3 regions of the Bacillus sp. SRL543 genome follow, and region 1 is predicted to be linked to each of the others. Evidence: predicted binding sites of a transcription regulator. Region 1 holds the regulator's gene; each other region holds the start of a gene.

Region 1 (6,948 bases):
AAGCATAGAGCCATGTCCTGCAGACAGGACAAACCTGTCACGGTTAAACCACTCAGGATTAGCCGGGTTATGGTTCATGAAACGGCTCCAGAGTGTATATGCCATCGGAGCTGCCCCCATCGGCATGCCAGGGTGGCCGGAATTAGCTTTTTCAATCGCATCGATAGATAAAGTTCTGATCGAGCTTATCGACAAATCATCAATAGATTCAAACATATACTACATCCTTCCTTTATAAAGAATCTTACTTTTTAATATTATAGCGGCTCTTAATTTTACACAACTGAGAAGCTTCTGTATAGCTTGTGCATTTTGAAAACCTGTATGTAAAAGAGAACCAAAAATAAATCCAAAAAGGGAACACATATTTATGAGTCCCTTTTTGGCATGGTGCATCAATGAAGGCGTTTCTTTTCGTCCTCGCGGAGCTTTTTGATCTTTTTCGGTGTAACATCATTCCCTTTGGGATCCATGATGGTTACACCTTTTAAGGTTGTAAGCATATTGGAACGGAAAGTCTGCAGATACTCGCTGCGAAGCTTCGTCTGCTCCTTGGCCTCTTCGGTCGTCAGTCCTGTGGTTTTTGCTTTGTTTGCCAGCTCATTGATTCTGGCCATTTTATCTTTAGGCAGCATAATAACGCTCCTTTTTCATTCATTTCATTTAGCTTTCTCTAGTCGTTTCCCCTTAAAACCCTGGTCTAAACGGCCGGAGAATACATCAAATGTTACTATAAAAAAAAGCGTTTGCCAAGGCAAACACTCTTACTCTTCCTGTGCATCTATGTATTCCTGATAGCGCCTGTGCACCGTCGCCTTGGAAATAGGATAGCCGAAGCCCCTGAGAGTTGCCGCAATCTCCGAAAATGTAAGCTTGCTGGCTCTAAGGCGGACAATTTCTTCTATTGGAACCTCAATCCGCTCCCTTCCGGAGTGCTCCCCCAGATTCTTAAGGTTCTTCTCCGGCCTGAACCCTCTGTGCACTGCCCTTTTCATGCCTCTTTTGATCTTGATATTATGCAGCTTGCGCTGATATTCTTCCACCATTGAGACAATATTAAGAACCATGGAATCTGATTCGGAAAGCTGCAGCTCCCCATTATGGGAAATGCTGTAGAGCATAGCGCCCTCTTTATATATGAAGTGAAGCAGGGCGATTTTTGCATTGCCCCTTCCGAGCCTCGTTTCATCCTGGATGAGGATGGCTTTGATCCCCTCAGTCTTAATAAGGTCAAGGAGCTCAAGCACACCGTCCCTCTCCAGGTCATACCCGCTGGCCTGTTCCCTGATGACTGCGGCTACTTCAAAGCCTTTTTCCCCGGCAAGTGCAGCCAGTTCCTCTTCCTGCCTCTCCAGTGATGTTTCCTGTGTTTCTTTTGTTGTTGATACCCTGCAATAGATTACTGCTTTCATATATGCTCCTTTATGTTATTCACCCGCAAAGTTCTGAAGGTCATCCTGCAGCTGCCTTGTATGGCTGTCCGCTTTTACCGGGATAAGGATCTGCTCACCCGCTTTGATCGTGCTGCCCGCTATTCCGTTCTCCTCTTCCACCCACATCACGAATTCTTCTGCTGACAGCTTGTGCTTTTCCGAAAATTGCTGAGACAGCCCCCATAATGTATCACCTTCATCTACTGTTACTTCTATATAGTCTTCTTCCCCGAAAATCCTGTCATATCCGGTAAGCAGCAAAGCCGACCCAAAGCTTAAAACGATAAGTATAATAGCATATGAATACTGGTTCCACAATTTTTTCATAAAAGACACCCCGTCATAAGAATATATGTTCGCATTTCGTTGAATTTATTATAAACCGAACATGTGTTTTCCGTCAACAAAAATTCGAACTTATGTTTGTATCTGTTTCGGGTACATGCTATAATTTAATCAATAATAACCATACGGGGTGCGAATACATGGCTAAAATATCCAAAAGGCAGCAGGACATACTGGAATTTATCAAAGAAGAAGTAAAGGCAAAAGGTTATCCCCCTTCAGTAAGGGAAATCGGGGAAGCGGTCGGCCTGGCGTCCAGCTCGACAGTGCACGGGCATCTCGCCCGGCTCGAAAGCAAGGGGATGATCAGAAGGGATCCGACAAAGCCGCGCGCAATTGAAATCCTGGAGCTTGATGAGACATCACATATCCCAAGGAACAATGTTGTAAATGTCCCTATACTCGGGAAGGTCACAGCAGGACAGCCGATCACCGCGATTGAAAATGTAGAAGAATTCTTCCCGCTGCCGGAAAGCATGGCACCGGCAGCCGAACAGGTCTTCATGCTTGAGATCATGGGTGAAAGTATGATCGAAGCCGGCATCCTTGACGGCGACTATGTCATCGTCCGCCAGCAGCAGTCAGCCAACAACGGCGATATTGTCGTGGCAATGACAGATGAAGATGAAGCAACCGTCAAGCGGTTCTTCAAGGAAAGGGATTATATCAGGCTTCAGCCTGAAAACTCTACAATGGAGCCGATCATCCTCCGGAATGTTTCCATTCTCGGCAAGGTCATTGGCGTATACCGCCATATTCACTGATTATATGATTCTCTCAGCCCGGGCACCTGATCGCCTGGGCTGTTTTCTGCTCAAAAAACCTTGTGAATACTAGAATAGTCGCATCTGCTGCTGCTTAGTTTTTCCTGAAGAGTAAATATGTACTATTAAATAAATCTGAAAATTCAGTCATTTTATCCATATCTTCACCCGGCAGGTCTGTTATATAATAGAAGCAACACCATGATTGACCTAAGGTCGCACCAAAAATTCCGGCTTTAGGAGTGTGAGGCAAATGTGGCAGCATGTCGTCTTCGCAATATTCATTGGTGGCCTTGTCGGCGCGGTTGGGCATCTAAAGAAACACGGGAAGCTGATCATGCCGAAAAGAACGAAGCAATTCATCTATCTCGGCTTTTTGGAGGAAATGGTATTGGGATCACTCGCCTCAGCGCTGCTTGTGCTTTCATCAGATGCAAGCTCCCTCTTGAAGGTAGCATTCCTGTCCATGCTTGCAGGACTGGGCGGTGAAGCCTTGATCCGCAGTCTTGACTTAATAAGGGCCGAAAAGAAATGAAACAGGAGGAAAAGCGGAAATTATGCTGAAACTATCACGAGTACAAACGTAAGAAGCCTCTCCCGGAAAGTTGGGAAGAGGCTCTTTTTACGCCTGAAAACTGTAAACAATCATCTGCATTTCGGTAACTTTTCTGTAACTCTTTTGAGGAGAAGGAAAGGTAATATAAGGTTAGAAAGCAAATACACTTATTGGAGGCTTTAAAATGAAAAAACTATTATCCATCCTGTTAGCCGCTGTCGCCCTGTTTACATTCAGTCTTGGCGCCTCAGCAAAATCCGCGGGCGGAGACTTAAGCAGCAAGAAAGCAATCGAACTGGCGGTTAACGCACGTGTGCATCACTGGAACAGCATGAACGGCCATATCCCATCCAAAAAGAACACAGCCTGCTCTATCAAAACTTTTCAATACAAAGGCACGGAATATCGCTACCTGTGCAGTGAAATCAATACTAAAAGCAAGCTGACCAAGTACCTTAATGAATCATTCACCTTAAATGCCATCAGCAAAGGCTACAAAAAATACAGATTCATTGAGTATAAAGGCAAGATGGCACAGCCGAATGCTGATGGCGGCAGCCTGCTTGAATGGAATAAAGCCAAAGCAAAGCTCATCTATTCCAGAAAAGATATCCGCCAGTTCGAATTTACGGTCCCTTACGGCGAAAAGCAATATGAAAAGAAAAAAGTTACGTTTGTAAAGGTCCTCGGGAAGTGGCAGATTAATGCTTTTGATGCGGTGAGATAATGTAAGGAACATGCACTGCCTTGGACGATTGTTCAAGGCAATTTCCTATTGCTTTAAAATTCCTATAAATTTATACATGGCTAATTATCGCATTCATTCTGAACTGTATTAGTTTTAAAATCGAATCGATTAGAAGATGCAATTACCTGTATTTTATAATTAAAGACCCAATGCATTTATTTTAATCCCAAATGTACCAATGCCAATTAATTCCCCATCGTCCCCAAGCAAGGGATATCCTACTATGTAATGCGTGTGTACTTCATTGTTATATTCGTATTCTGCAAATGTTCCTGATGTTTCTTTTGTATCAATCACTCTCTGCTTCAGGGATATCAGTTTTTGCGAATCGATGCAAAAACTTAATTCATCATCCCTGGCACCTATGAACTGATTAACTTCCGCCTGATTAGCAGAATCAAAGATCCATGTATACCTCAGCTCAAGGTCACTGTGTGCCAGCATGCATTTCGTCTGCGTAAACACCTCTTGAAAGGCGGCTAAATCAGATAATAACAGCGAAGGGTTAATATCCAGTACTTTGGCGATATTCCTGCTTATATCAACACTGGGATTCCTTGTTCCAGATTCAATTTGTGAATAATAAGCACGATCGATGAAAATCAGATCGGCCACATCTGCTTGAGTCATATTTTTGCTTTTCCTGAGTGTTATCAGCCAGTCACGTTTCATTTCATACCTCCCTCTTTAACATAATAAAGCCCTCCTGCAAAAATGAGAAGGGCTGGTTCAGGTCGAATGTGCAATTTTAATAAAAAAATGGCTGCCATACTGCTTGTCTTACTTGGAATCCAGATTTTGATTTAGATAAAAAAAGCTCTTCAAAGGAATCTCTTCGTAACTGCAGCCAAATTTGCTTTTAACATGGTCATTCAGCGCATACTCCAAGTTTCCTGCATAAAAATTCACTCTAACATGGCAATGTGCAAGTGCAAGATGATCAGTAAAGCTTTTTGCCAGCTGGTCCAGGTGATATATATGATCATCCAGAACTTTTTCCACTGAGTATACTTCTGCTTTAACGATATTTGATCTCATTTCATCAGATGGTACATGATCTTCCTGGGGGAAATCAGCAAGAGTACAGGCCCTTTTTTCATCAATGATAATCATCCGATAAGTTCTATCTTCCAAAAAAATGTCCCATGCTTCCAGTTCAGTCAAATTCAGTATCCTTTCAAAGTGCATGCACATAACCACCCTTTAGAATTTTCGATTTATCTATCTTTAATCCATTAAAAAAGGACATCCATTCCCTCTGAAATTTAGAAAGTAATGCCCTGATTATATATAAACCATAGGCTATAAAAATTTTCCCAACCCTCTTGATATTCCTGCCGTTAAAATATCAGGTTATAATTGTATAAATTATACAGTTGGGAGATAGATTTTTGAAGAAAATATTAACTTACGTACTCTTCATCCTATTGATAAGTTCAGGATGTTCTAATGAAAATGAAAAAAAAGACCTTCTTGCTGTAAGCCACAATTCTACAGAGGAACTGAAGACCTGGTCGCCCACACCTCATACAGTTATAGAACTGGAAGGGAAGTCTTTAAATTTATATGGAGAATCAGGAAAATACGCCCTTTCTCCGGATGTATTCAGGGTAGATACACAAGGGATACACACTTGGTATTTATGGGTGACACCAGAAGAAAAAAAGAAAATGCTTCATGAGAAAGTTACCATTAAGGGGATCAGTGAGAAAGATAAAAACGAGGAGATATACCTTGCGAACACCATGGTGGTTGATTTGTCCAGCGATGAAAAACAGAGCATGCCCTATTCGGAAAATGCATTAAAATTCGTCGCGAATATTACTCCAGTCAGGGAAGGACGCTGGAAATTAAACAGTTATGTGGACAACACACTCCTAGGAACTACTGTCACCGAGGCACAGCCAAAGTAAGGAAGAAATTCAGCCCTTTAAGGATAAAAGGGCCTTTTTTGAATTAGAAAAAGTCCTCTAGAGTGAGAAAGGTTTTTTTCCATTAAAAGAAAAAATAGAATATGCCGAAAGATAGTGACAATCCAAAGAAAATAGTCATCACCAAGTTAAAGTTATATGATCTATCTTTTTGCTTGGAATGAAGAATAGTTCTTGCCAAAGAAGCAAAAAAAATCAGTGATACCGTGGCCACAAAGAACAATTCTTTCTTACCCATAATTAAGAATGAGGTTGATGCTAAAAAGAGAAAGATGGCAGCTGCTTTTGGCCAGACCGGAGAATTATCCATTTGTCCCCTCCCTTTTTAGTGTATTATAAGCAATCTTATCGCGGTAGGAAAGAGGAAAATAAACTAACATATTGAGTAAAAAGCAAGCTATATGAGCATCCAGTATGGCCCGGCAGGACCATATCCGAATAAAAAGAAATATGAAAAGGCAAGAATGAACCAATTCGAGGACTGACCGGCTTTCTTAAGCGTCTGATTGACTCATATTCCCCACTAGAGGCACTCTGTTCGGCTTTTTTTCTTTAGAGTGCCTCATAGATTTATACTGAGTCACTCTGCCCAGCTTCTCCCGCCATCAGAGTGATTCATATTCTCCTCTTGAAGCACTCTGGTTAGCTCTTTCAGGTTTAGAGTGACTCATATCCTTATTTCGAAGCACTCTGGTTGGCTTTTTCAGGTTTAGAGTGACTCATATCCTTATTTTGAGGCACTCTGGTTGGCTTTTTCAGCTTTAGAGTGATTCATATTCTTAATTTAAGGCACTCTGCTCAGCCTTTCCCACCATCAGAGTGATTCATATTCTTAATTTAAGGCACTCTGCTCAGCCTTCCGCACCATCAGAGTGATTCATATTCTCCTCCTGAGGCACTCTAATTGGCTTTTTCAGCTTTAGAGTGACTCCTATCTTTTTCTCAAGTCACTCTAAACAGCTTCTTCCAGTATCAGAGTGACTCATACCCTCCTCTTGAGTCACTCTGACCTGTTTCTTCCACCACTAGAGTGACTCCTATCTCCCTCTTGAGGCGAACCGGCCAAATATATGAAGACTGCCCTTGAATCGTAAAAATCGGACCCCTCTTAAATCAACATAAAAAAACCCCTCAATACCAATGGTATCAAGGGGCCAAATCTATTAATACA
Region 2 (6,948 bases), 1.3 Mb from region 1:
GGATGGCCGGTGGCATTTAGTGCAGTTTTTTCGGTACATGGGGGAGCTCCTTCCAAGAAATTCTTCTGCTATGTTACAAGTAGTATAGTTTATGCTTTCATTTATATAAATTTCCATATTTATTCATATTTTCGTCAAATAGAACGAATTCCGTTCTTTATCTTGAATATACTCTCGTTTTCTTACTTTTTCGTATTTTATAAATTACTATAATGTTCGTTATAATGTATGAAATGTGTGTAAGGGAGTAGATACTATGCTCGGAAAAAAATTAAAATATCTGAGATTAAAAAAAGGCTACTCACTTAATGCATTGGCAAAAAAGGCTGCCATATCTAAGTCGTATCTTAGCTATATTGAAAGAGACGTCCAGATGAATCCGTCACTCCAGATCTTATCCAAGCTGGCAGGAGCTTTGGAGGTACGCCTTGATGAACTGATTGAGATTGAAGATCATACCAGAAATCACCATACTGAGATGGCAGCAGATCCGGAGTGGATAGAAATTGTACACGAAGCAATAGAACAGGGCATCTCTAAAGAGGATTTCAGCTATTATCTTGATTTCTTAAAATATAATCGCGAACAGAAAAAAAGGCAGTAAAAAACCGGCCCCCTCACAGGACCGGCTCTCCACCATTATTTCTGCAGCTTCACCGCAATCTTCGCTCCAACTTCAGCATTGTGCTTAACCAGCGCGATGTTGGCTGTGAGGCTTGTTCCTTCTGTCAGTTCTTTTACTTTGCTTAGGAGGAAAGGTGTGACCAGCTTTCCGGCAATCTTGTTGTCTTTTGCTTCCTGCAGCGCCGTTTCGATGACGTTTGTGATGAAGCTTTCTTCCAGGGCATCTTCTTCCGGGATCGGATTAGCGATGACAACTCCTCCATTGAGGCCAAGATCCCATTTTGTGCGGATCAGGCTGGCTGCATCTTCAGGAGCGTCAACGCGGTGGTTGACTTCGAATGGGCTTGTGCGGGTGTAGAATGCCGGCAGCTTGTCTGTTTCATAGCCGACGACCGGTACGCCGTGTGTCTCCAGGTATTCAAGTGTCAGGCCGATATCCAGGATGGACTTGGCGCCTGCGCAGACGACCGCTACATTTGTCCGGGCGAGCTCCTGCAGGTCAGCAGAGATGTCCATGGTAGTTTCGGCTTCGCGGTGGACGCCGCCGATTCCGCCTGTGACGAATACTTCAATTCCTGCAAGCTCTGCGCAGATCATCGTGGCTGCAACTGTGGTTGCCCCATTTTTGCCCTGGGCGATTAGATAAGGCAGGTCGCGGCGGCTTGCTTTTTCAATATCCTTGCTTTGGGCAAGGAACTCAAGCTCGTCCTCAGAGATTCCGATCTTTATTTTTCCATTGATGATGGCAATGGTTGCCGGCACCGCTCCGTTTTGGCGGATGATGTCTTCCACTTCTTTGGCTGTCACGATATTCTGCGGGTATGGCATGCCGTGGGAGATGATCGTTGACTCTAATGCGACAACCGGTTTATTTGCTTTTCGCGCTTCTAATACTTCTTCTGAAAATTCAAGATAGTTTTCTAGCATTATTATAACTCTCCTTTATTTGCTGAAGTTTTGCTGAAATGTTTCCTGCAGTCTGACATTATTTAAAATGGGGCTGACGGTTTCTTCCGATTGCAGCGTCAGCATGCTGCAGGCAATGCCGATTTTGCAGGCGTTTTCTGTATTGAGCCCTTTTAGATGGGCGTAAAGGATTCCGGCAACCAGAGAGTCGCCTGCCCCAGTCACATCCTGTACCTTGATCTTCGGCGGAAGCAGCACTCCTGCCTCGCCTTTCTTCGTGTAAAAAATCAGCCCTTTGTCGCCTCTTGTAATGACAACCTTCTCCACGCCTTTTTTCATGATCCTCTCGGCTGCTTTAAAGAAATCTCCATCATTGTCTATCTTCATTCCTGACAGCGCTTCAGCTTCGTCATGGTTGGCGATCAGCCATGTTACACCCTGAAGGTTTTCGGGCAGCTTTTTCACCTTTGGAGAAGAAACCGGCGTGATGCAGAGCGGAACGGATTCTTCATAACAGCGGGAAATCGTCTTTTTCAATACATCTGCCGGAAAATTGGTATCCAGCAGGACCATCTCTGCTGAAGCAATATAGCCCCATCTTTTTTCAATAAATTCCGAGTCTATGCTATCGTACAAAGCCATGTCGGCAAACGCGACAGTCATCTCGCCATCATGGTCAAGTATGGCTGTATACGTTCCTGTTGCTGTATACGGCAACGTCTGGGATGGGGTGATGTCGACAAAATCCTTTGTATAGCCCAGCAGCCAGCTGCCTTCTGTATCATCGCCCACAGCTGTCAGGAGACTTGCGTCACAGCCAAGCCGCCCAAGATTTTCTGCAATATTCCTGGCAACCCCTCCGCATGACTGGGAGCTGGCAGATGGATTAGAGGTACCGCTTTCAATTTTGCCAATAGCCTGAATTTTACGGTCGATATTTGCCCCCCCGATGCAGAGCACTTCTCTCTTGTTCGGCAGCATATAAGCCCTGCCAAGGATTTTCCCCTGTTTGGCAAGCGAAGAAATATAGCCTGCAGCAGCCGAGCGGGATAGCCCCGTCTTCTCTGCAATCTCATTCTGGGAAATAAACGGGTCTTCTTTTATCAAAGTTAAAATGGATTGTTCTTTTTCATTCACAGCGTTTCACCGCCTTCATCAACATTTGTCTAAATTATAAACATTTGTTTGATAAAAGAGCAATGGATTTTAGGCAAAAACATAGGTCTGACTTATAGGTATGAAGTCAGACCACACAAAGAATTGCACGAAAAAAGACGGGGAAACCCCCGTCTCTTTATGCAGCATCATCTTTCTTTTTAATATCCTTCAAATAGTATTTTTCCGAGGTAAAGAACTCATTTTTCAGCTCTTTCACCTGCTTGCTCAGCAGGAGTACGGCGATGATGTTCGGAATCAATATCGCCGCCAATGCAAGGTCAAGGAACTGCCAGATCGTTTGCGCGGCGCCGACCGACCCAAGGATGATGGCACCGATATAGACAAACTTGATGGCCTGTCCGGCGAAATCGCCAAACAGGAACTCCGCCTGCTTCGATCCGTAGAAGATGACAACAATGATGGTTGAAATCACAAAAAATATGAGTGAAATGGTAACAATGAGGCTCCCCGTCTGTCCGAAATACTGAGAGAATGCCGCTGTTGTCAGGGATGAAGGGTCATCCATGGCTCCTTCCCTCTGCCAGACGCCTGAAGACAGCACCACAAAAGCTGTCGCAGAGCAGACGATCAGTGTATCAACGACAATTCCGACGATCGCCCAAAAGCCCTGCCGCACAGGATGATCTGTCTGTGCAGCGGCATGGGCGATCGGCGCCGTCCCCAGTCCTGCTTCATTGGAATATAACCCTCGTGCAAAGCCCCAGCGGATGACCTCGCCGATGGCAGCACCTGCGAAACCGCCCATCGCCGCTGCAGGCTGGAACGCGTACGTGAAGATTAATTCCAATACCTCAGGAACCTTGCTGATGTTCATAAAAAGAATCACAAGTGCTGTTCCTACATAAATCAGTGCCATAAACGGAACCAGGATTTCGGTCACCTGCCCGATCCTTTTGATTCCGCCGAATACAATCAGGGATACAACTGCTGCAACGGCAACTCCCGTCCACAGCCCGCTGATTTCAAAAGTTTCTGAAACAGCAGACGAAACCGCGTTCCCCTGCACCATGATGCTTGGGATCAGCTCGATCATAAGGGCAAAGGCAAACCAGACGCCAAGCCATTTCATGTTAAGCCCTTTTGTCATATAATACATCGGCCCGCCGACATATTCGCCGTCCTCATTTTTCTCGCGGTACTTGACCGCCAGGACGCTTTCCGAAAATTTGATGGCCATGCCAATCAAAGCGATGACCCACATCCAGAAAACTGCGCCGGGACCGCCGAACATGATGGCTGCCGGGACACCGACAATATTAGCCGCTCCGATGGTCGATGAAAGAGCGGATGTCAGCGCCTGAAGCGGAGTGACCGTCCCCTCCCCTTTCGGCTTTTTAAACACGCTGCCAAAGGTCTGCTTGAAAATATAAAGCGGGTATCTGAATTGGAAGAATCCCAATAAAAAGGTTAAATATATGCCTGTACCAGCCAGGATAATAATGATCGGCGGCCCCCACAGCCATGCCGATATGTTTCCTACAAGCTCAAGAAATGAATCCAATTGTCTTTCCCCCCAGTAGATTTTTTGCGCAATGCTGCTGTTTATCCCATTCCCTTCGGACCACTCTTCAAACCTGTTTCATGAAAACGGACTGGACAAAGATGTCTTATTAGCTTATAGTTAGCTAGGCAACTAATTGAAACGGGTGATAGTATATGAATAAAATGGATCCTTTTTTTCACAGCTTCAACCAGTGCACACGGCAGTTCTCAAAAGGCCTGAACGACGTGCTGACCCCCATGGGGCTTTATGCCGCACAATGGCCGATCATCTACAGGCTGAAAACAGCAGGCTCCAGCACACAGGTCGAGCTTTCCACCTATCTCAGCGTTGAGGCACCGACCATGACAAGAGCCCTCCTTCGTCTTGAAAAATCCGGCTGGATCAGCAGGGTGCCGGGGAAAGACAAGCGGGAAAAAAAGATCCTGCTCACGGATGCAGCCCTCACACAATATCCAGATTGGCTGGCCGCTGTAGAACGATACGAACAAAAAATGCTGGAGGATATTTCTGAAGAAGAATTAATGGCTGCCATGTCAGTCATGCAAAAAATGAAGCAAAATTCCGGACGCTGATCAGCCCCGCAAGGCCTTCCGTTTTTCTTCTCACTACTTCACAGACTCTCAGTAAACAGAACATCAAGGAGGACAATCATGAAGAAACAACCCCTTTGGACAAAGGACTTTTTAGGTGTTTCCATTACCAGCTTTTTCTTATTCATTGGCTTTTATATATTACTGACAACCCTTCCCATTTACATTCTCGATGATTTAAAAGGAAGCGAATCACAGGTCGGCCTCATCATCTCGGTATTCCTGATTGCCGCTGTCATCTCCCGGCCTTTCACAGGAAAATGGATCGACGAAATCGGCCGCAAGAAAATCCTGATGATTTCTATGGTTATTTTTACAATTGCTTCTGCACTCTATTTTACGGCAGACAGCCTGCCGATGCTTTTGGCAGTCCGCTTCCTGCATGGCGCGGGCTTCGGGATGGCCACAACCGCCACTGGTGCCATTGTCGCGGATATCGTCCCAGCCGAAAGGCGCGGCGAAGGGCTCGGCTATTATGCTATGTTCATGAACCTTGCCATGGTAATCGGGCCTTTCACCGGGCTGACCATCATTCAGTATGCGGCATACAGCTGGATTTTTGTTTTATGCACGGTGCTTGCCGTCCTGGCTCTTGTGCTGTCGGCGATCATCAGCATCCCGGAAAAAAATGGCGCAAAAACAAAGCAGCCTTCATTCGCTTTTTCAAGCTTGTTTGAGAAAAATGCCGTGCCGATTTCCATTGCAGCCGGCACACTCGCTTTTGCTTATTCAGGTGTATTATCCTTCATTTCCGTGTACGCAAAAGAGCTCGGACTGATGCAGGCGGCATCTTTTTTCTTTGTCGTCTATGCAGCTTTCATCCTGATCTCACGCCCGTTCACAGGCCGCTGGTTTGACATGTACGGAGAAAATCGGGTCATCTATCCGGCCATCATTTTATTTGCCGCCGGTCTTTTCCTGCTCAGCCTTGCAGATAACAGCTTCATGTTCCTGCTTGCCGGCGCCGTGATCGGCCTGGGCTACGGCACCATTGTTCCAAGCATGCAGACAGTAGCAATTAAAAATGCCGATCCGGCAAAAAGAGGGCTGGCAACATCCACCTTCTTCACAATGTTTGACTCCGGTCTCGGCCTTGGCTCCTATGTACTCGGCATCGTCGCCGTCTACACAGGGTTTGCCAAGCTATACATGGTGCTCGTCGTGGTCTCGCTGATCGGCCTCGGGCTTTACTATATCCTTCATGGGAAAAAAACAGCATCAGCCGAAGAAGAATTGCAGTCAGAAGTAAAGATTTCTATGTAATATTGAACAGGACCCCCGGCTGGAGGGTCCTGTTTTTGTATTTGAGGGTGGGCATTGGAGGGGATTAGCGGCTTTTCGGGGTTTAGCGGCAGCTTTTCGCGTTTATTGGCGAGCTTTTCACGTCTATTGGCTAGTTGGATTCGTGTTTATTAGCAACTTTTTCATTTTATTAGCAAGTTTCAGCTTTTATTAGCAACTTTCCGTTTTTATTAGCAACTTTTTCGATATATTAGCAACTTCCCACTTTTATTAGCAACTCTGCAAAAACCCGGCCAGGACTCTTATTTACGGCTTTACAGTTATATTTGCGAGTTTCGGAATTCATCTGCGAGTTTCGAGATATATCTGCGACTTCAGTATACTTGCGACTACCAGCTTTTATCTGCGACTTCCCCATGAGACTCTCCCCAAACACCCCCTCCTGCCCGCCCGCAGCACTCCAAACTTCACCCGCTGCTCCCTCTGCCGTCGCACAAAAAAACCGGACCAATCCGGCCCGGTCTATGTTCTTGGCAATATTAAAATTTCAACCCGCCTGTTTTTGTCCCGGCCTTCTTTTGTATCGTTGGAGGCGGCCGGCTGGAATTCGCCGAATCCTTTTGCACTGAATGCGCGGGCATCCAGGTCTTTGTTATGCAGAAGGATTTTCATGAAGTTCACGGCTCTCATGACGCTTAATTCCCAGTTGGATTCAAACTCGGAATTTTTGATCGGCATATTGTCCGTATGGCCGCTGATGATGATATTGCGCGGCGGGTCCATAACGAGCAATTCCCCGATTTCGTCGGCGATCGTCAATTCGCCGGACCTCACTTCAGCGCTTCCGGAAGCGAAAAAGACGTTGTCCCGGATCGTTACAAGCAGTCCTTCATCTGTCAGTGA
Region 3 (6,948 bases), 630 kb from region 1:
ATCATCAAGCCCCGCTTGGATCTGCCAATCTGTGAAATAATAGCCGATGTCGCTTACTCCATAGAAACTGATCCAGTTTGAGATCGATCGCTGAGTTACGGCTGCCTTGAACCTGTCTGTGTGGCCGATGATCCAATTGGTCATGAAGCCGCCGTAGCTTCCTCCCGTCACTCCGAGCCTGTCCTGGTCGATGAACGGATATTCCTTCAGCACATAATCTACTGCATCCATCAAATCCTCGTAATCCCTGCCACCGTAGTCACCGCGGACGGCATCCACAAATTTCTGCCCGTAGCCATGGCTGCCCCTTGGATTGATATAAAGCACAGCATAGCCTTTAGCTGCAAGAACCTGGAACTCATGGAAATAGGAATTGGCATACATCGCATGCGGCCCGCCATGGATTTCAAGGACCAGCGGATATTTCTTCCCTTCTTCAAAACCGGCAGGCTTCATCAGCCAGCCATGGAGATCCCATCCGTCAGCGGAAGTAAATTCAATCGGTTCTGCTGCGGAAAGGCCGGTTTTCTCCAAAAACTCAGAGTTGACAGCCGTCAGCTGCTCCAGTTTGCCTGTAGTGATTTCCAGCAGGAACAGGTCACCCGGATGGTCGGGCTTGCTTACAGCCACTACAGCTCTGTCATCATTCCCTCCGGTTGACAGGCCATAGACATGCTGCCTGTCCAGCAGCGCAGGAAACAGCTCTCCTTCAACCGTCCCGTAGTAAACTGCCGTGCTGCCATTATCAGTGGCCAGGAAATAGAAGCTCCGATTATCATTTGACCAAAGAAGGCCTGGGGATACGGCTCCCTGCTGGAAGTCGCCGATCGCATAATCCCCGATCAGCAGGTCTGTATCTGCTGTCAGGCAGCGCAATTCTCCCTGTTCCCGGTCATAAATCCACGCTTTTGAAAGCGTAGCATTCTCAAACTCCCTTTCATGCCCGATCAAACCAAGATAGCGGCTGTCAGGCGACCAGGTGATATTGCCGAAATAGCCTGTACCATTGGTGATTTGCTCATGCTCTTTCGTTTCAAGATTGATCAGGCAGGCATCACTGCCGTATGAAAAATCCTTGTCTTTGCTCAAGTCTGCTGCGACAGCTATGTACTTCCCGTCCGGCGACCAGCTTTGAAGGCTGTAATCATTCTCTCCCTCTGTCAGCTGCTCGATATCTCCGGATTCAGTGCAGGCAATGGCAATATGGGTGAACTTCCCGTTCCAGAAGCCTTGGGCATCAGATTTATATCTCATCTTATTCACTTCAAGCGGTGCAGGCTTTTCTTCCTTTTCCTCCCCGCCTTCGCGGTCCTTAACCGATTCTCCCTCCCCGAGGGAAACAGTAAAGGCGATTTTGGAGCCGTCGGGCGACCATACCGGATTGCCGGCACCGTTTTTGCAGTATGTAAGCTGGCGGGCCTCTCCGCCGGCTGCGGAAAGGATGTGGATCTGATTTTTCCCGCTGCGGTTTGATACGAAGGCCACTCTGCTGCCGTCCTGCGACCAGCGCGGCGAATGATTGCGCCATGTACCGAATGTCCATTGGACAGGAGCGCTTAGTTCTTCCGTGTTTATGTAATAAAGATTGGAGCTGTATGCATCCTTTTCCTCCAGGATGACGGTTTCCGTATAGACACAATCCTTGCCATTCGGCGCCAGCTGGGGGTCGGCCGCTGATTTTAAATGATGCAGATCTTTTGATGCAATGGTGTTTTTTGCCATGATAATCATCTCCCCTTCATATGTAAAACCATTCTACTTATTTCGACAACAGAAATACTTTTCCTGCCTGACTGGCATTTTTTCAGGAAAAATTATTTTTTTCTGCTCTAAATGAGCTCTATGCCTGAATATGAGGAAGACTGTTAAAAAGAGACGCCAAATTCGACTTGCATAGAGAGCCGGGATTAAGTAAAATATTAACGAACATACGTTCTACTTCTGTTCGGAGGAGCAAGCTGATATGACAAGAATTCCAGAGGATGACCGAAATATTATGGAGCAGGCAATCTATCTTCCTATGGTATTGGTTGTGCTGAACAGGGATATTGCTGTGATTAACAATAGTCCCTTTAAACTCAAAAAGCCTTACCTGAATTTAATTGAGGATACGATGAAATTCATCCAGACGGAGCTGGCAGGCGTTAAGCGCTATATGAAGGATAACCGCCTCCAGGTCCAGGAAATAAAGCGGGATGAAGCATTCACAATGTTCATGTTCCTTTATAAGGGGTACGAAGAGCACCATAACTATTTTAATCCGAGAATCCGCAACAGGGTGCAGGAGCTGATGGAATATTACTTGTTCAAACGATGGGCGATGCAGGAAGAAAGCCGCCTCCATCTAAAGAGCCCAGGGCAGCACCGGTGACTTATCGCCGGAGGCGCATGCCGTCACTCAAGCCGCCTGTTGCGGTAGCTGCCAGCAGGCTCTGAAGCTTTGTTGGGCCTCTGATTATCTGTAAAATAGAACATTTTCCTGCCGTGCCCTTCGATCCGCTGGTGAAGCTTTGTCCTTAGATGGGCTGTCCTGAGGAGCTGATTTTCAAACGAACTGGATGATACAGGGAGGATCAGTGTGTGCCTGTTTCCGAATACGACCTTGGTATGTGAGGGATCTGTGCGATTGTGGGCTGCAATATGCTCATAGGAGATCCAGATGCAATCGGGGTTGTTCGGGGAAGTTGTCGGAAAAAAATATAGCAGGTTTGTCGGGTCGATGACGATTGGGACTTTATGCGTAACGCCAATGATATCTTTTGTCGCATCCTTCCTTCCTTCATATGAGGAACCGAAGTAGCCGCAGCTTTTTTTGACAATATCAAACGGTTTGAACGGGGACAGAAACTCATCTTCCACCTCAAATATCCGCGAATAAACTTTTTTGCCGTATGCCTGCGGCATGATGATCATTGTAGAAGGATTTATTTCGTATTCCTCTACCAATCTTTTTTTATGCATATCCAAGTGATTCATCTCCTTTGCTCTTCGTTTCATTTCATTATACCACTATTATTCCAGATAATTGCAAATTTTTAGTTAATTATTGCCAATCATATACCTCACGAATAAATTTTCTAAAAATTTAAATAATTTAGTTGAATTTTCCCCCGCTCCTCCATATAATATTAAAAAGCAGCAGGGGTGATTTTCATGAAAGAGAAGTCATATGCAGAGTCGATGAAAAAGAACACACTGAACCGCAAACAGCTTAAGGACACGTACGTCTTACACCTCTACATTGATATGCTCTTGTCGGAAGTGCAGCTGATATCAGAAAAAGAAAAACTGGCCAAAAAAATCGATCAAGCCCTCGATGACCGCAACCAGGCCCTGTTCACCCGGCTATCCAAAAAATACAAAGAACTGAACGAAAAATTTGGGAACTAGAAAAGCGGAGGCGACTGTTCAGGTGCGACAAGCATAAGACGCTCCAGGATAAAAGGCGGTCTATGCCTTTAATCCTGGAGTGGCTTATGACTCGAGCACCTAGGAGCCGGAGCTGGACAGATAGAAAAGCGGAGGGCGCTTGCCCAGCCCCGACAAGCATAAGACGCTTTGGAATTGAAGGCGTTCTTTGCCTTCGGTTCCAAAGTGGCTTATGACTCGAGGGGCTAGCGCCCGGAGCTGGACAATTAGAAAAGCGGAGGCGACTGTTCAGGTGCGACAAGCATAAGACGCTTCAGGATAAAAGGCGGTCTATGCCTTTAATCCTGGAGTGGCTTATGACTCGAGCACCTAGGAGCCGGAGCTGGACAATAGAAAAGCGGAGGGCGCTTGCACAATAAAGGAACGCGGTCTAAGAACGCCACGTCCTGTGGCAGCGCCTGTATGACCCGCATACTGCAGTTTCAAGCATAAGAACCCTCCGGCCCCGGCCGGAGGGTCTGCTTTTATAAACATGGACCGTTCACTGCCCCAAATACTCAATCCTCTTCTCTTTTAAGCTTTCAATCTCCTGTTCAGCTGCATCTTTCTCCGTTCTGAGCTCGATTTCGAGGTCCTCAAGCACATTCAGGCATTCCTTCACTTTATCAGCAGAGGCATTGATTTTCTCCTGAACCATCCAATCGGAAAAGATATTATCAAAGAAAAGATCGGCAATGCCCAAAAAGCTTCCCACCTCAAGCTCGGCAGAAATGGAGCGGCCAAGGTCATCAAGCTCCTTCTGCAGCTTTTTCAGGTTGTGCTGCGCGTCATGCAAAGACTCTTTCGCCTTGTCCATATGTGATCTTTTCGCCATGGTCGAGAGGAAGTCCCCACCGGCAAGATCGAGGAAACCCCAATTCTTCGCGCTTGAAAGCTCGCCATCAGCTTTACGCAAGGCTTCCCTAGACTCCGCCAATGCACTTTCAGCTTCATGTATTTCCTGAAGCATCGCTTTCCTTTCCTCCAGCTGGTCTGATAAGTGAAAAAGCATGTCGCTGACAGCCCCGCCTTCCTTGAGGATCAGACGCTCTTTTTCCATCAGCAGCTCTTTGTAGTCTGCCCCAGCCGTTTCCAGCACAGCAGCTCTTTCCCTGTATGTGCTGATGTCAGCTTCAAGATCATTCAGCTTTTTCAGGGACTCATCATACAGCAGCCTTGCTTTGTAGGCTTCCTCTTTTTCTTTTTGCAGTCTTTCTTCCTTTTTTCCGCTGAGCATCAGGAAGAAGCCTGACAACGAAGGGCCTTCGAGCTTATCCGCTTCCTTCAGCTCCTTTTCCCAAGTGGTCTTCAGCCTCTCTGATGAAGCCTTTTCCTGATCTCTTTCAGCCTTCAGTACATCAAGGCGCCTTTTATACTTTTCGTACAGCTGCTCCCGCTGCCTTGCTTCAGCAATGCTCTGATCCAAATTCATATTTAAGGTCCCCTTTTTCAGTTGTATAGTTATCATACGAAATAAGCTGTGAAAAAGATTCATTAAACAAAAGAGGCTCCAGCCGACGCCGGAAGCCCCTCTCCTTCTCCGCTGCTATTTGCTGCCGGATCCGGTTCGTTTATTCATTTCATACTCTTCGAGCGTGGAGATCCGCTCCAGCATGGTCGGATGCCCGTACCGGAAAATTTTCACAAGCAGCGGCGGCTTTACCTGGCTCAGGCCAGCCTTTGTCAACTCCTGGAATGTCCCTATTGCCGCTTCCGGATCATCGGTCATTTCAATGGCATACCGGTCAGCCCTCATTTCCTGATATCTTGAGACAAGGTTGGTAACCGGACTGGCGGCAAACAGCAGTACCGAAAGGAGCGCAAGGAACAGCGGGAGTGAGCGGATGTCGGAAACCTCCTGTACCTTAAATGCTCTCCCCCATCTTGCAATCACCAGATTCATCAGCTTCGATATGAGATACAGTCCGATCAATGAGAGCACTAAATATCCCGCAATCCCTATGTATATATGCTTCTCTACATAGTGTGCCATTTCATGCGCCATAATGAACAGAATCTGGTCATCACTCAGCCGGCTGAGTGTGGTATCCCATAATACGATCCGTGAATTTGCACCTATGCCTGTTACATATGCATTAAGCGAGTTGGTCTTCTCCGCCATATTTACTTCAAACACATGCTCCGCAGGGATATGAGCCTCACTCGCCAATTGAAGGATCTTTTGTTCCAGCTCTTTATTTTTCAGCGGATAAAAATCATTGTAAAGCGGATCGATCACAACAGGCTGGAGGAACATCATGAAAAGCGTGAATGGCACCGATAATAGCCATGCATACAGCCACCACCTTTTAGCGCTTTTTTTCATCAGCCAGTAAAGCACTGCAACCAGGATGAACATCGTTGCGTAATTAACCCAGAAATCAATCAGTTCATCCTTCATCCAGGAACCGAAAGACTGTGTTGAGATATTATAGCTCTTGGAGAGCGAATAGCTGATAAAGCTTAAAGGAAAAGTGGCGGCAAACGCGAAGACTGAAAGCCACAGCAGATAGATGGCCGTCTGCAGGGCCTTCGCCCGGACCGATTTCCCAGCCCAATTCTTTATCGCCGAAGACAAGCCTGTCACTAGGACAAGCACATAAAACACCCATTCAAAGGGTGTTGATAAAAAGAACAGCAGGTTCCTTACTTTAGAATACTCTTCGCTCAGCATAAGCTCGCGCCCGTTCAAAAAAGCTTCCGGGTCGGCCTGTGTGCCCTGATACTCAAAAGGCAGGCTTGCATTCGCAAAATAAAACAGATACCAGTAAAAAAACAGCCCGTAGACAAAATAGCCGATGACTGTATAAAAGCCGATTTTCCGAGCCATTCCAATTCCCCCTTTCTTCTTTCAAAGCTGCCCTCCTTGCCGGATGGCCGGGCAGCCTGGACGGGCTTTCTTTGTACAACCTCTCCCTACAGTGTAGTACCATTTGTTCATTTTAGAACCTTAAAATGGATGAGCCTCTTTTATATAGTCTCCCAATCTGCTTTCAAGAAGCCCATTATCATAGAAAAACCAGGCTCAGCAGCCCGAGCCTGGCAATCATGCTAGAAAAAGTAAGAGTATACCGACAATACAGCGATCGAACCAAGAACAACAACGATGACGTTTGCACCGAGGTAAGCAGCCAGGAAAGCTGCGGCTGCACCGAGCAGGCCATACCAGATGTCTTCCTGGATGAAGAGGACCCCCGGGAAGATAAGCGCTCCCAATGTCGCATAAGGGACATTTCTCAAAACACCCTGCCAGAATGCAGGCAGCTCCTTTCCCCTGAACAGGACGAAGGGAAGCATCCTCGGAATATAGGTGACGGCTGCCATCCCTATGATCATCATAATGATTTGGCTATTCATGCCGCTTATCTCCCTTTCTCTTTTTCAAAGTTTCCACAGCTTCTGTGATCACAGCTGATAAAAGTGTCGCTGTGACAATGGACCATCCTGTCGACAGCAGTTCTGCCATTGTGAAAATGGTATTGAACCCTGCTGCCAGCACAGCAAGGAACACAACCTTTGCGCTCCCCTTCATGGAAGGCA

What was found. Region 1 encodes LexA, which represses DNA repair genes until DNA is damaged. Its sites were predicted from a motif close to CGAACATATGTTCG; they were not measured.
Region 2: a site for LexA is predicted at 2,705-2,718, ahead of AC4E8B_RS04060 (carbohydrate kinase). Genes of this name have one in related genera too.
Region 3: a site for LexA is predicted at 1,924-1,937, ahead of AC4E8B_RS07275 (YhjD family protein). Genes of this name have one in related genera too.

Annotation. Positions count from the first base shown of each region.
Region 1 is NZ_OZ481794.1:2,041,491-2,048,438, reverse strand. Features, by position in the region: gene tkt (transketolase) at 1-216, opposite strand, end outside; gene AC4E8B_RS10335 (DUF896 domain-containing protein) at 396-635, opposite strand; gene AC4E8B_RS10330 (YneB family resolvase-like protein) at 765-1,412, opposite strand; gene yneA (cell division suppressor protein YneA) at 1,428-1,760, opposite strand; gene lexA (transcriptional repressor LexA) at 1,919-2,542, shown strand; gene AC4E8B_RS10315 (DUF4257 domain-containing protein) at 2,796-3,077, shown strand; gene AC4E8B_RS10310 (DL-endopeptidase inhibitor IseA) at 3,283-3,825, shown strand; gene AC4E8B_RS10305 (helix-turn-helix domain-containing protein) at 3,985-4,518, opposite strand; gene AC4E8B_RS10300 (hypothetical protein) at 4,627-5,034, opposite strand; gene AC4E8B_RS10295 (hypothetical protein) at 5,238-5,759, shown strand; gene AC4E8B_RS10290 (hypothetical protein) at 5,842-6,087, opposite strand; gene glnA (type I glutamate--ammonia ligase) at 6,941-6,948, opposite strand, start outside.
Region 2 is NZ_OZ481794.1:758,522-765,469, reverse strand. Features, by position in the region: gene AC4E8B_RS04075 (hypothetical protein) at 1-39, opposite strand, end outside; gene AC4E8B_RS04070 (helix-turn-helix domain-containing protein) at 257-604, shown strand; gene AC4E8B_RS04065 (pseudouridine-5'-phosphate glycosidase) at 640-1,551, opposite strand; gene AC4E8B_RS04060 (carbohydrate kinase) at 1,567-2,667, opposite strand; gene AC4E8B_RS04055 (alanine/glycine:cation symporter family protein) at 2,825-4,210, opposite strand; gene AC4E8B_RS04050 (MarR family winged helix-turn-helix transcriptional regulator) at 4,366-4,785, shown strand; gene AC4E8B_RS04045 (MFS transporter) at 4,864-6,066, shown strand; gene motB (flagellar motor protein MotB) at 6,568-6,948, opposite strand, start outside.
Region 3 is NZ_OZ481794.1:1,409,755-1,416,702, reverse strand. Features, by position in the region: gene AC4E8B_RS07280 (S9 family peptidase) at 1-1,731, opposite strand, end outside; gene AC4E8B_RS07275 (YhjD family protein) at 1,964-2,371, shown strand; gene AC4E8B_RS07270 (competence protein ComK) at 2,395-2,961, opposite strand; gene AC4E8B_RS07265 (IDEAL domain-containing protein) at 3,154-3,390, shown strand; gene AC4E8B_RS07260 (hypothetical protein) at 3,911-4,840, opposite strand; gene AC4E8B_RS07255 (M48 family metallopeptidase) at 4,955-6,238, opposite strand; gene AC4E8B_RS07250 (AzlD domain-containing protein) at 6,460-6,765, opposite strand; gene AC4E8B_RS07245 (AzlC family ABC transporter permease) at 6,758-6,948, opposite strand, start outside.